One region of the Streptomyces sp. NPDC005799 genome, then DNA from elsewhere that is predicted to be linked to it. Evidence: riboswitches for the same ligand, from Rfam matches in the RefSeq annotation. Region 1 holds a riboswitch; the other holds the start of a gene.

The links. Region 1 has a riboswitch for S-adenosylmethionine ahead of thrC (threonine synthase). Riboswitches for the same ligand answer to the same signal wherever they lie in the genome.
Region 2: linked by a shared signal. The riboswitch ahead of ABZ453_RS02160 (aminotransferase class V-fold PLP-dependent enzyme) and the one ahead of thrC (threonine synthase) in region 1 are both predicted to bind S-adenosylmethionine.

The regions. Positions count from the first base shown of each region.
Region 1 covers NZ_JBEXXQ010000019.1:151,264-158,557, forward strand. Annotated here, with positions in the region: gene ABZ453_RS20525 (extracellular solute-binding protein) at 1-593, shown strand, start outside; gene ABZ453_RS20530 (DUF3263 domain-containing protein) at 644-880, shown strand; gene otsB (trehalose-phosphatase) at 1,476-2,333, shown strand; gene ABZ453_RS20540 (trehalose-6-phosphate synthase) at 2,321-3,718, opposite strand; gene ABZ453_RS20545 (glucosyl-3-phosphoglycerate synthase) at 3,803-4,747, opposite strand; SAM riboswitch class I at 4,874-5,028, shown strand; gene thrC (threonine synthase) at 5,047-6,333, shown strand; gene ABZ453_RS20555 (MoaD/ThiS family protein) at 6,446-6,721, shown strand; gene ABZ453_RS20560 (cold-shock protein) at 7,164-7,294, shown strand, end outside.
Region 2 covers NZ_JBEXXQ010000002.1:32,165-39,458, reverse strand. Annotated here, with positions in the region: gene ABZ453_RS02170 (Lrp/AsnC ligand binding domain-containing protein) at 1-278, shown strand, start outside; gene ABZ453_RS02165 (hypothetical protein) at 288-1,007, opposite strand; gene ABZ453_RS02160 (aminotransferase class V-fold PLP-dependent enzyme) at 1,019-2,380, opposite strand; SAM riboswitch class IV at 2,527-2,643, opposite strand; gene trpD (anthranilate phosphoribosyltransferase) at 2,719-3,783, opposite strand; gene ABZ453_RS02150 (cytochrome bc complex cytochrome b subunit) at 3,914-5,548, opposite strand; gene ABZ453_RS02145 (Rieske 2Fe-2S domain-containing protein) at 5,545-6,600, opposite strand; gene ABZ453_RS02140 (c-type cytochrome) at 6,597-7,294, opposite strand, start outside.

The sequences.
Region 1 (7,294 bases):
CGGAGAACGTCGCCACCCTCAACTGGCTCAAGGACGACCTGGTCGGCAAGGGACTGACCGGTCCCGTCGCACCGGGCAGGCTCAACCGGGCCGACGCGTTCGCGGCCTTCGCGAAGGGGGAGGTCGGCATGCTCAACGGGCACCCCTCGCTGATGAAGATCGCCGCGAAGAAGGGCGTGAAGTTCGGCATGGTGCCGATGCCCGGCGCCGACGGGCCGAGCACGACCGCGATGGGTGTGGCCGACTGGATGATGGCCTTCAAGAAGAACGGCCACGCCGAGCAGGTCGGTGACTTCCTGGACTTCGTCTACAGCGAGAAGAACGTCCTCGCCTTCTCCCGTGAGTACGACCTGCTGCCGGTCACCAACTCCGCGTCCGACGCGATGAGCGGCGACCAGCGGGACGCCGCGCTCAAGCCGTTCCTGGACGAGCTTCCGCAGTCCGAGCTGCCGCCGGTCGGCAAGACGTCCTGGGCGGCGGTCAGCGCGGCGGTCAAACAGCGCATAGGCCAGGCGGTCGCCCCGAACGGCAGCCCGGCGGCCGTCCTCGGCCAGCTGCAGTCCACGGCGACCAGGGCGGAGAGCTCCGACTAGGCACCCCTGGCCGGGGGTGGCTGTCAGTGGCGGACGCTACGGTTCGTCACATGCACCGGGAAGAGCAGCTGGGGGAGCGGGAGCGGGCCGTCCTCGCCCTGGAGCGCCGGGGTTTCGCGGGCCCCGGCGCGAAGGAGCGGGCGATACGCGAGGAGCTGGGGCTCGCCCCGGTCCGCTACTACCAGCTGCTCAACGCCCTCCTGGACGACGAGCGGGCGCTGGCCCACGACCCGGTGACGGTGAACAGGCTGAGAAGGGTGCGCGAGCAGCGGCGCTCGGAACGCTGACGCTTCCCGCACGCCGACCAACGGTTCCCGCGCACCCCGGCTGCCGGTTTCCGCGGGCCGACTGTGACGGTTTCAGCGTGCCCCGGCTGCCGGTTTCCCCGGGTCGGCCCTGAGGGGTCCCGCGCGTCCCGTGTCGAGGGTCGCGGCACGCCGGCCGTGACAGTTGTCGTGCATTCCAGGAGGAGCGTTGCCGCGCACGCCGCTTCGGGGGTTGCCGCGTCCCCGGCTGCGATGTCCGCGCTTCCCGCGTCGACCGTGCCGCGCACACTCTCGGCTGACGGTTCCCGCGTGCGCCGTGTCGAGGTTTCCGCGCCCGCTCGGCCGACGGTTCGCCCGTGCCCCGTGTCGAGGATTTCCTCGCACCACCGGCTGACGGTCCCGCGCTCCCGCGCCCGCGATTCCCGCGCACCTTGCGCTCCTATGATTCCCGCGCACCTGCGCCCGCGAAGCCTGCGCTCCTACGATTCCGCGCACCCTGCGCCCGCGAACCCTGCCCACCTACGATTCCCGCGCACCCGCGCCCGACCCCCAGCCGGCCGTTCTCCCGCACCCGCCAGCCGCGCATGTCTCGCCGTATCCCGGTTAGGGTCCCCGTATGGGCACCCATACGGACACGGACCCCCTGCCGACGCCCGTCACCCGGGCCGGGCGGGACGGACTCGGCGCGATTCTCGCGAATCCCCGGAAGGCCGTGATCGGCCTTGACTTCGACGGGACGCTCGCCCCGATCGTCGCGGACCCCGAACAGGCCCGCGCCCACCCCGACGCCGTTCCCGCGCTGGCGCGGCTCGCCCCGAAGGTGGCCGCGGTCGCGGTCGTCACCGGGCGCCCGGCGGAGGTGGCCGTCCGGCACGGCGGTTTCGCGGGCGTGCCGGGCCTCGAGCACCTGGTCGTCCTCGGCCACTACGGCGCCGAGCGCTGGGACGCGGTGAGCGGCGAGGTCACGGCCCCGGCGCCGCACCCCGGGGTCGCCGCCGTCCGCGCCGAACTGCCGGGGTTCCTCGACCGGGCCGGCGCGGGGCAGGCGCAGGGCACCTGGATCGAGGAGAAGGGCCGCGCGCTCGCCGTGCACACCCGCCGCGCGAGCGACCCGCAGGCCGCGTTCGAGGCCCTGCGCGAGCCGCTGACCGAGCTCGCCGCACGCCACGGCCTGATCGTGGAGCCCGGCCGGCTGGTCCTGGAACTCCGCCCCCCGGGCATGGACAAGGGCGTGGCCCTCGGCGAGTACGTCCGTGAGATCTCCGCCGAGGCCGTCCTCTACGGCGGCGACGACCTGGGCGACCTCCCGGCGTTCGGGGCGGTGGAGAAGCTGCGCTCCGACGGGGTTCCCGGACTGCTGGTGTGCAGCGGGAGCGACGAGGTCACGGAGCTGAGGGAGAGGGCGGACCTGGTGGTCGACGGCCCGGCAGGGGTCGTACGCCTCCTGTCCGCCCTCGCGGCTCAACTCGGCTGATCCACCAGCGCGTTCAGCTGTTCCAGGAACCACTGCGCCGGCGGCAGCGCGGTGGCGGCCGCCGCCAGCCGCTTGCCGCGCTCGGCCAGCTCCTCCGCCGGCAGGGTCAGCGCCGTGTGCAGCGCCTCCGCCGTGCCGATCACGTCGTACGGGTTCACCGTGATCGCGTCCTCGCCCAGCTCGGCGTGGGCGCCGGCCTCGCGGGACAGCACCAGGACGCAGCCGTCGTCGGCGACGACCGGAACCTCCTTGGCGACCAGGTTCATACCGTCGCGGATGGGGTTGACGAGGGCCACGTCGGCCAGGCGGTAGGCGGCCAGCGAGCGCGCGAAGTCGTCCTTCACGTGCAGCACGACGGGGGTCCAACCGGGCGTCCCGTACCGGGAGTTGATCTCCTCCGCCAGCCGCTGCACCTCCGCGGTGTAGTCGCGGTACACGGCGAGGTCCTGCCGCGAGGGGTAGGCGAAGGCCACGTGCACGACCCGCTCCCGCCACTCCGGGTGGTCGTCGAGCAGCTGCCGGTACGCCAGCAGCCCGCGCACGATGTTCTTCGACAGCTCGGTCCGGTCGACCCGCACGATCGTCTTCCGGCCCGCACCGATCTCCTCGCGCAGGGCGGCCATCCGCTCCTCGACGTCGCTTTCGTGCGAGCGCTGCCGCAGGAAGTCGGCGTCCGCCCCGAGCCCGTGCACCCCGACCTCGGTGTTCCCGAGCCCGTCCACCAGTTCCGTGCAGCACGCCGTGAACGCGTCCGCCCAGCGCCGGGTCAGGAAGCCCAGCCGGTCGGCGCCCAGCATGCCGCGCAGCACCTGCTCGGCGATGTCGTCCGGCAGCATCCGGAAGTAGTCCACCGGCGCCCACGGCGTGTGCGAGAAGTGACCGATCCTGAGGTCCGGGCGCAGCTCGCGCAGCATCCCCGGCACCAGCGTCAGGTGGTAGTCCTGCACCAGCACCGCCGCGCCCTCGGCCGCCTCCTCGGCCAGCGCCTCGGCGAACGCCCGGTTGTACGCCTCGTACGACGCCCACTGCCGTCGGAACTCCGCGTCGAAGACCGGCTCCAGCGGGGTCTGGTACAGCATGTGGTGAACGAACCAGAGCACCGAGTTGGCGATGCCGTTGTACGCGTCGGAGTGCACGTCGGCCGGGACGGCGAGCATGCGCACGCCCTCCTCGCCGACGCCCTGCCGTACCGCCTCCCGGTCGCCGTCGGACAGCGCGGAGCACACCCACAGGGCGCCCGCGTCGGGCCCGATCGCCGACAGACCGGAGACCAGCCCGCCGCCGCCCCGTTTGGCGGCCAGCGAGCCGTCCTCCTGTACCTCGTACGAGACCGGGCCGCGGTTGGACGCGACCAGCACCTGATGAGCGCCGTGCGTGGAAGCCATACGCCTCAACCTAGCCCGGCCCGGAAACACTCAAACGTATGGCCGGTTCACGGCCTCGCCCCGTATACGGCCCGCTCCGCGGGGTTACGCGACCTTGCGCTCCGCGTACTCCGCGATCTCCACCATGGGCGGCCGCTCCTCGGTGTCCACCGAATAGGTGCGCGGCTCGAAGCCGTCCTCGCCCCGCTCGAACTGGGTGAGGGAGGGACGGATGAGGTGGCCGCGGGCGAGCCGGAGCTGGGCCGTGCGGTAGATGGCCGCGGCCATGCGGCCCAGGGCCTGTCCGTCCTGGTGCCGGTGCCTGCGGACGCCGACGTCGACCTGGGCGAGGGCGTCGAGGCCGACCAGGTGCAGGGCGTCGACCAGCATGCCGAGCTCCACGCCGTAGCCGACGGGGAAGGGCAGCTGTTCCAGCAGGCTGCGCCGGGCCGCGTATTCGCCGCCGAGCGGCTGGACGAAACCGGCCAGTTGCGGCCAGTGCATGTTGAGCAGCGGGCGGGCCATGAGTTCGGTGACCCGGCCGCCCTGGCCCCTCGCGCCGGCGAGCGGGCGGTCGTACATGCCCTTGACCAGGTCGATACCCGGGTCGGTGAGCAGCGGGCCGACGATGCCGGAGACGAAGTCGGAGGAGAACTCCTTCAGGTCGGCGTCGATGAAGCAGACGATGTCCCCGGTGGTGACCAGCAGCGAGCGCCACAGCACCTCGCCCTTGCCGGGGACGGCGGGGAGTCGGGGCAGGACGTCGTCGCGGTGGACGACCCGCGCGCCGGCCGACGCGGCGACCGCCGACGTGCGGTCGGTGGAGCCGGAGTCGACGACCACGATCTCGTCGACCAGCGGGACCTGCTGCATCAGGTCGTGACGGATGATGGCGACGATGTCGCCGACCGTCTCCTCCTCGTTCAGCGCGGGCAGCACGACGGACACCGTCCGGCCCGTGCGTTGCTTGGCGGCCAGGATCTGGTGGAGCGGTCGGTCGGTGACGGACCAGGAGCGGGTGCTCAGCCAGCGCTCGACTTCTTCCAGCACGTAGGCGGCTCCTCACTTGTCTCGCGGTTCGGACGACTCTCTCAACTGTCCTGGCCTTCGGTTACAGTCTTGAACAACGTCGATGACCATCGCATGTCCGAGGTCATTGAACGTACAACCGAATACCGCTCATCCAGAGGGGCAGAGGGACACGGCCCGATGAAGCCCCGGCAACCCTCCAGCCGGTCTCGTAGATCAACGTTGATCATTCCGCGAGGCTCCCGGCTAGGGAAGGTGCCAAATCCGTCTCACGGCGAGATGCGTCGTGAGGAAGATGAGGAGAAAGGGCCTCGCCTCACATGGCTGCGCAGACTGTTGCAAGCACCACCGACTCCCAGGCCGTCGATCTCGGTCCCGCCGCGGCGCTGAGCTGCCGCGAATGCGGCCACCGGGTACCGCTCGGCCCGGTCTTCGCCTGCGAGGAGTGTTTCGGCCCGCTCGAGATCGCGTACGACTTCTCGGCCTACGACACCGAGGAACTCCGCAAGCGGATCGAGGCGGGACCTTCGAACATCTGGCGTTACGCGCCGCTGCTGCCCGTCCCGGCGGACGTGGCGACCAAGCCGAACATCAACCCCGGCTGGACCAAGCTCGTCAAGGCCGACAACCTCGCGCGCGAGCTGGGCGTGACCGGTGGCCTGTACGTCAAGGACGACTCCGGCAACCCGACGCACTCCTTCAAGGACCGTGTCGTCGCCCAGGCCATCGAGGCCGCGCGCGTCTTCGGCTTCACCACCCTCTCCTGCTCCTCCACCGGCAACCTCGCGGGCGCGGTCGGCGCCGCCGCGGCCCGGGCCGGCTTCCGTTCCTGCGTGTTCATCCCGCACGACCTGGAGCAGGGCAAGGTCGTCATGGCCGCGGTCTACGGCGGTGAGCTCGTCGGCATCGAGGGCAACTACGACGACGTGAACCGCTTCTGCTCCGAGCTGATCGGCGACCCGGCCGGCGAGGGCTGGGGCTTCGTCAACGTCAACCTGCGGCCGTACTACGCGGAGGGCTCCAAGACCCTGGCGTACGAGATCTGCGAGCAGCTCGGCTGGAAGCTGCCCGACCAGCTGGTGGTGCCGATCGCCTCCGGATCGCAGCTGACGAAGATCGACAAGGGGCTGCAGGAGCTGATCAAGCTCGGGCTCGTCGAGGACAAGCCGTACAAGATCTTCGGCGCGCAGGCCGAGGGGTGCAGCCCGGTCTCCGTCGCGTACAAGGCGGGGCACGACGTGGTCCGGCCGCAGAAGCCGAACACCATCGCCAAGTCGCTGGCCATCGGCAACCCGGCGGACGGCCCGTACGTCCTGGACATCGCGCGGCGTACCGGCGGCGCGGTGGAGGACGTGAACGACGAGCAGATCGTCGACGCGATTCGGCTGCTCGCCCGGACCGAGGGCATCTTCGCGGAGACCGCCGGTGGGGTGACCGTCGGCGTGACGAAGAAGCTGATCGAGGCCGGTGTGCTGGATCCGAGCCTCACCACCGTCGTCCTCAACACCGGCGATGGGCTGAAGACCTTGGACGCGGTGGCCGACACGGGGCTCACCGCAACGATTCGCCCGAACCTGGAGTCCTTCCGGGAAGCTGGGCTCGTCTAGACCGTCGTCGTCTGGGGGCCGGTGGGGGCTGCTCGCGCCCACGCGGCGGCAGCCGCACATATCGACCACAGCCCCGCGCCCCCAAGCCCGTTATCCGACCGGAGGTTTCATCGTGAGCGTCAACGTCCGCATCCCCACCATCCTGCGCACCTACACCGGCGGCCAGGCCGAGGTGAGCGCCGAAGGCGCGACCCTGGCCGAGGTCATCGCCGATCTGGAGAAGAACCACACCGGGATCGCCGCCCGGGTCCTCGACGACCAGGGCAAGCTGCGGCGATTCGTCAACGTGTACGTCAACGACGACGATGTGCGGTTCGAGCAGGGGCTGGAGACGGCCACCCCGGACGGTGCGGGCGTCTCGATCATTCCCGCGGTCGCCGGCGGCTGACCTGATGACCGATCATTACCGTCGGTAACAGTGATTACCGAGTGTTCATCGAATTGCCCCCTCCGTGAGAGAAACGGAGGGGGCAATTCTGCATGGTTGAGCACGGTACAGTTGGGGAACCTGCTGCCTCCCGCATGCCGAACGCATATGAGTACCGCCTCCGGATGCGATGAGAAGTAGCCAAAGTGTGCGCGTCTTTTGTGTCTTATGCGCCCTTTATGGGGCCCGACTTGCCCTGAATTCGGGCGAATTCTCACTACATTCCGGACCCCTGACGTCCAGAATTCTCGTCCGATTGACCTGTTGCAGACGGCAGTTGGACAGATACATTCAGCCGCGGTCGACGCGTTCCGGCGCACGCCCCCAAACCGTGGGGGGTGAGGTCTGACCCGGACCCGCGAAGTGCGGGTCTGTGCAAGGGCCAGTAATAGGGGAGTTAGGCATGGCTCAGGGCACCGTCAAGTGGTTCAACGCGGAGAAGGGGTACGGCTTCATCGCGGTCGACGGTGGTGCGGATGTTTTCGTCCACTACAGCGCCATCCAGATGGACGGGTACCGCACCCTGGAAGAGGG
Region 2 (7,294 bases), on a different contig from region 1:
TCACCGCGATCGTCCTCATCAAGACCAGCGTGGACCGGATCCCCGAGATCGCCGAGCGGATCGCCGCGCTGGACTCCGTCAGTGAGGTCTTCTCCGTCACGGGCACCTACGACCTGATCGCCATGGTCCGGGTCAAGCAGCACGAGGACCTGGCGGAGGTCATCCCGGGCTCCATCAGCAAGATCCCGGGCGTCGAGGCCACGGACACCCATGTCGCGTTCCGGACCTACTCGCAGCACGACCTGGAGGCCGCGTTCGCGATCGGCCTGGACTCCTGACACCCCGCCCTACTCCGCGGGCCGGTGCAGCCGGCCCCAGAGGGTGATCAGCGCGCCCCAGTTCACCACCTGCCAGGCCGGGATGTCGGCGGAGTGCGGGACGCCGTCCTCGTCGGCGCCGCGCACCGTGAGGTTCGCGTCCCGCCGCGTCGCCCACCAGGACCGGGGTACGGACGGGTCCGGCAGGTCGACGGCAAGGGTGGGCTCCTCCAGGCCGGACCACGTCAGGAGCGTCCGCCCGCGCGGCAGCCACAGCCCCCGCGCGTCCGCCGTGAGCCGGCCGAAGGCGACCTGCCGGCCCTCCTGGAGCCGGGCCAGCAGCGCGGGCGCCTGCGCCCGGCCCACCCGTCGCCGCACGTGGTGGACGGCGGCCCGGATCGACACGTTCTCGGCGCGTTGCTCGTCCGGCTCGTGAAGCTGCCACTCGTCGAGGACGAAGGAGTGTTCCGCGCCGTCGGCGAACCGCGCCAGGTGCCGGTGGCCGTAGGTGTACCAGGGCGGGCCGTGCTCGGGGTCCCGTCTCAGGGTCAGGTCGATCGTGGAGCGCCAGTGGGTCACCTGCTCCCAGCGCCTCGCCCGCGCCCCCGGCACCGACACCAGCCCCTCCTCGTACAGGTACACCGGTGCCGTACGGGGCAGCCGTGGCCGACGGCGCGCGACGGCCACCGCGAGGAGCTCTCCGAGTTCCCCGGCCGACGCCGACTCACCTACCGCGGCCGGAATCCCCACACAACGGATGATTACACGGCCGGCACGCAGCGGCCGTCCTCGGTGCGGTATGTCCACTTTGCCCCGTCGCTCACCAGTTCCCGGACGGCGTTCACGAAGCGCTCGACGTGCTCGTCGGGGGTACCGGCGCCGAAGCTGACCCGGATCGCGTTGAGGGACTTCTCGCCGGGCGCGGCCTCGGGGGCGCCGCACTCGCCCTGGGTCTGGGGGTCGGAGCCGAGGAGGGTGCGCACCAGCGGGTGGGCGCAGAAGAGGCCGTCGCGGACGCCGATGCCGTACTCGGCGGAGAGGGCGGCGGCGAAGTGGGAGCTGTTCCAGCCCTCGACGACGAAGGAGATCACCCCGACCCGGGGCGCGTCGTCGCCGAAGAGGGACAGCACCCTCACCTGCGGGACCTCCGCCAGGCCTGCCCGCACCTTCTCGATCAGGTGCCGCTCACGGGCGACCAGAGTGTCGAAACCGGCCTCCGTCAGCGCCTTGCAGGCCGAGGCGATGGAATAGGCGCCGATCACGTTCGGGGAGCCCGCCTCGTGCCGGGCGGCGCTGTCGTGCCACTCCACGTCCACTCCCCCGTCCTCGCGACGGGTGACCTTGCGGCTGGCGCCGCCGCCCGCGAGGTAGGGGTCGGCCGCGCGCAGCCAGTCGGCGCGGCCGGCCAGGACGCCGGAGCCGAAGGGGGCGTACAGCTTGTGGCCGGAGAAGGCGACCCAGTCGACGTCCAGGTCACGGACGGAGACGGGGTGGTGCGGCGCCAGCTGGGCGGCGTCCAGCACGATGCGGGCGCCGTGCGCGTGGGCGGCGGCGGCCAGCTCACGGACCGGCCACAGCTCGCCGGTGACGTTCGAGGCGCCGGTGACGCAGACCAGGGCCGGGCCCTTGGGGTCACGGGCGGCGAGAGCGCGCTCCAGGGACTCGACGGCCTGCCGCGGGGTGCGCGGGGCGTTGAGGTAGGTGACCCGGGCGTCCTGCCAGGGCAGCAGGCTGGCGTGGTGCTCGGTCTCGAAGACGAAGACCTGGCAGTCGGCGGGGAGGGCGCGGGCCAGGAGGTTGAGGGAGTCCGTGGTCGACCGGGTGAAGACCAGCTGGTCGTCGGCTCGGCAGTCGAGGAACTCGGCGACGGTCCTGCGGGCGTTCTCGAACAGGTCGGTGGAGAGCTGCGAGAGGTAGCCCGCACCGCGGTGGACGCTGCCGTAGTACGGGGCGTAGGCGGCCACGTCGTCCCAGACGCGCTGCAGGGCGGGGGCGCTGGCCGCGTAGTCGAGGGCCGCGTAGGTGACTTCGCCGCCCGTCACGAGCGGGACGGTGACATCCCGGCCCAGAACGGGCAGCGGGGCACAAATGGTCTGGACGGAGGCAGCGGTGGAGACAGACATGGGGGAACTCCCGTGAAAGGCAGAGAAGAAGATGAGAAGGGGGTGCGCGGAGGCGGGGCTCGGCGGCCCTATCGCATTCGCTTGCTCACGGGGGACTCCCTCGATGACCAGGATCCCTGGGCTGTGCTCATCTCAAGAGCGTGAGGGATCCGCGCTTGCCGCAGACCTCGCTGCCTACGGCCTGGTCTTCACCCGGGGCACCCCGCCACGGACGGAGGGTTGCCGGACAGTCGGCCGGGGCCTCATGACTGTCACTCATGACCTGGAAGAGAACGTACGTGAGGTGATCGCGGTCCCGCAACCCGTGTCCGGATGACGGGACCGCGACCTTGAGTCGGCTACTTGTTGCTGGCCGCCACCCAGCGCTCCAGCGCCCGCTTGGCCGCCCCGGAGTCGATCGACTCCGCCGCCCGGTCCATGCCGGCCCGCAGCTGCTCGGCCAGGGTGCCGGGACCGGGATCGAGGGCCACGAGGGCCGCCGCCGAGTTCAGCAGGACGGCGTCCCGCACCGGGCCCGTCTCGCCGTCCAGGAGACGCCGGGCGACCCCCGCGTTGTACGAGGGGTCGCCGCCGCGCAGAGCCTCCACCGGGACGAGGTCGATGCTGACGTCACGGGGGTCGAAGGTCTCCTCGGTGACCTTGCCGTCCCGGACGATCCAGACGTGGGAGGTGGCCGTGGTGGTCAGCTCGTCGAGGCCGTCGTCGCCGCGGAAGACGAGCGAGGAGTTGCCGCGCTCGGCGAAGACGCCGGCGACGATCGGCGCCATGCGCGGGTCGGCGACGCCCACGGCCTGCGCCCGCACCTTGGCGGGGTTGGTGAGCGGACCGAGCGCGTTGAACACCGTGCGAATGCCCAACTGGCCGCGTGCGGCGCCGACATGACGCAGCGCCGGATGGAACTTGATCGCGAAGCAGAAGGTGATCCCGGCCTCCGCGGCCACCTCCGGGATCCGCTGCACGGGCAGTTCGAGGTTGACGCCCAGCTTCTCCAGGACGTCGGACGCCCCGGACGCGGAGGACGCGGCCCGGTTGCCGTGCTTGACGACCCGCGCGCCGGTGCCGGCGACCACGATCGCGGACATCGTGGAGATGTTGACGGTCTTCGCACCGTCGCCGCCCGTGCCGACGATGTCGACGGTCGGACCCGGCACCTCGATGACGTTCGCGTGCTCGTACATCGTGCGGACCAGACCGTTGATCTCCTCGACGGTCTCGCCCTTGGCCCTGAGGGCCACCACGAACCCGGCGATCTGCGCGTCGGTCGCCTCGCCGCGCATCATCAGGTCCATCGCCCAGGCGGTGTCGTCGGTGCTCAGGTCCCGGCCGTTCAGCAGGCCGTTCAGCAGCAGGGGCCAGGAACGGCCCGCCGCGGTGTCGCCTCCAGCGGGGGTCACAGCGCTCATGAGGCCGCTCCTGGGTGTCGTAGAAATGACGCGGTGTGGGCCCACCCTATCCAGGTCGGCGCACGAAGAAGGGCCCCCGTCCGGTGTTCGGACGGGGGCCCTTCCGCCGTGGCGTGGCGAGCCGCAGCGATCAGTGGTGGCCGTGGCCGCTCGTGATCTCCTTGTACTCCTCGACGGTCGGCTTCGGGATCTGGGACTCGTCGCCGTAGTACGCCTCGCTCAGCTTGGCGCGCAGCTTCTGGGAGCCCTTGACCTTGCGCTCGACGCCGTTCTCGTCGACCGTCGGGCCGATCTCGACCGGCTTGTACTGCTCGTGCGCCGTGAGGGTGTGCAGCGCCTCCTGGCTGAGCGGCTCGTGGACCTCGATGAACTCACCGTGCGGCAGGCGCTTGATGATGCCGGACTCGCGCCCGTGCAGCACCTTGTCCTTGTCCCGGCGCTGCAGGCCGAGGCAGATCCGCTTGGTGGCGATGAAGACCAGGACCGGTACGACGAAGAAGCCGACGCGCACGAACCAGGTGATCGCGTTGATCGACAGGTGGAAGTGCGTGGCCCACAGGTCGTTGCCGCCGCCGATCATCAGCACGAAGTACCAGGACACCCACGCGGCGCCGAACGCGGTACGCGTCGGGGCGTTGCGCGGACGGTCCAGGATGTGGTGCTCGCGCTTGTCACCGGTGACCCAGGACTCGATGAACGGGTAGACCGCGATCGCGACCAGGACCAGCGGGAAGATCACCAGCGGGATGAACACGCCCAGGACGAGCGTGTGACCCCAGAGGTTGATCTCCCAGCCCGGCATCACCCGGATCAGGCCCTCGGAGAAGCCCATGTACCAGTCGGGCTGGGCGCCGGTCGACACCTGGTCCGGACGGTAGGGGCCCATGGCCCAGATCGGGTTGATCGAGGCGATCGCCGCGATGGCCGTGATGACGCCGAAGACCAGGAAGAAGAAGCCGCCGGCCTTCGCCATGTACACCGGCAGCAGCGGCATGCCGACGACGTTGTTGTTCGTCTTTCCGGGGCCCGCGAACTGCGTGTGCTTGTGGTAGAAGACCAGGATCAGGTGGCCCACCATCAGGCCGAGCATGATGCCCGGCAGCAGCAGGATGTGGACCGAGTAGAACCGGGCCACGAAGTCGCCGCCCGGGAACTCGCCGCCGAAGAGGAACATCGACAGGTACGTGCCGACGATCGGCACGGACAGGATGGCGCCCTCCATGAAGCGGACACCGGTGCCGGAGAGCAGGTCGTCCGGGAGCGAGTAACCGGTGAAGCCGGTGAACATGCCCAGGACGAGCAGCAGGAAGCCGAACAGCCAGTTGACCTCACGCGGCTTGCGGAACGCGCCGGTGAAGAACACGCGCATCATGTGCACGAACATGCCGGCGAGGAAGATCAACGCGGCCCAGTGGTGGATCTGCCGGATCAGCAGACCGCCGCGCACGTCGAAGGAGATGTGCAGGGTCGAGTTGAACGCCTCGGACATCATCTGGCCCTGCAGCGGGATGTAGCTGCCGTGGTACTCCACCTCGTTCATCGACGGGTGGAAGAACAGCGTCAGATACACACCCGTGAGGATGAGGATGATGAAGCTGTACATGCACACTTCGCCCAGCATGAACGACCAGTGGTCGGGGAAGATCTTGCGCATGTTGCTCTTGGCCAGGGAGTAGATCCCCAGCCGGCCGTCGGCCCAGTCGGCGACGCGCTCACCGGCGGGCGCCTTGCCGCGCCGCGGGGCGGTGTTCTCGTTGGTGCTCATCCGCGCTCCCAGAATGCAGGACCGACGGGCTCCTCGAAGTCGCCGAGCGCCTCGAGATAGCCCTCGTCGTTCACACCGATGCGCAGCTGCGGCAGGGCGTGACCGGCGGGGCCGAAGATCACCCGGGCACCGTCGGAGAGGTCGAAGGTGGACTGGTGGCAGGGGCACAGCACGTGGTGCGTCTGCTGCTCGTACAGGGAGATCGGGCAGCCCACGTGGGTGCAGATCTTCGAGAAGGCGACGATGCCCTCGTAGGACCAGTCGAGCTCGCGCTTGTCCTTGATGTTGTCCGGCTGAAGCCGGACGATCATCAGCGCCGCCTTGGCGATCTGGGTCTGGAAGTCCTCGTCCTTCTCCTCCAGGCCCTCGGGCTTGGCGAAGGTGAGCGAGCCGACCGCGACGTCGGAGGGGCGCAGCGGCTCGTTCGTGTTCATGTTGACGAGCAGCTTGCCCTTGGACCACAGCGTGTGGCGGAGCTTGGTCCCGGGCAGCGGGCCGAGGTCGCGCAGCAGCATGACACCGGAGAGCGGGAACAGGGCCAGCGCGCCGAACATGGTGTTGCGGATCAGCTTGCGGCGGCCGAGCGCGGACTCCTTGGCGCCCTGCTTGAAGTCGGCCATGACCTTGGCCTTGACCTCGGGCGAGGCCTCGATCGGGTGCCGCTCGTCGGCGATCTCCACGTCGGACATCAGGGTGCGGGCCCAGTGGACCGCGCCCGCGCCGATGGTGAACAGCGCGACGCCCAGGGTCAGGCCGAGCGCGAAGTTCAACGCGTTGATGTGGCCGATCGGGAAGACGTAGATCGCCTTGTCGTGCGGGATCGCCACGTACGAGGCGATGAAGCCGACCGTGGCCAGCATCGACACCGTGAACAGCATGGCCACCACACGCTCGGACCGCTTGGCGGCCCGCTCGTCGATGTCCTGGATCCGGTGCTCGTGCGGGGGCAGACCGGGATCCGCGAAGGGGTCCTTGTCGTCCGCGACGCTTACCGCGCCGTGCGCGTCCTGCTCAGCGGGCAGGTTCTCTTCTGGAATGTCTTGGCTACTCATGACTTCTTGGCCTTTGCGGTCCGAGCGGCGACCCAGACGGCGACAGCGATCAGCGCGCCGAGTCCGAAGATCCAGGCGAACAGGCCTTCGGAGACCGGGCCGAGTCCGCCCAGCTCAAGACCGCCGGGGCTCTCGGTGTTGCCTCCGTTGACCGCGTTCAGGTACGCGATGATGTCCTTCTTGTTCTGCTCGGTCAGCGTGGTGTCGGGGAACGACGGCATGTTCTGCGGGCCGGTCTGCATGGCCTCGTAGATGTGCTTCGGCGCGACGCCCTCGAGGCTCGGCGCGTACTTGCCGTGCGTCAGCGCACCACCCTTGCCGGTGAAATTGTGGCACTGCGCGCAGTTGGTACGGAACAGCTCGCCGCCCTTGGCGATGTCGGCACCGTCCGGGCCGTACTCCGCCTTCGTGGGGATGGACGGGCCGGCGCCCAGCGAGGCGATGTACGCCGCGAGCTGGTCGATCTGGGCCTGCGTGTAGATGACCTTCTTGCTCGGGATCTGAGCGCCCGGCTGCTGGGCCGGCATACGGCCGGTGCCGACCTGGAAGTCGACGGCCGCGGCGCCCACGCCGACGAGACTCGGACCGTCGGAGGACCCCTGCCCACCGGTTCCGTGGCACGTAGCGCAGCCCACGGAGTAGAGCTTCTTGCCCTCGTCGATGGCGAGGGACTGGGCGGTGTCGTCGGCCTTCG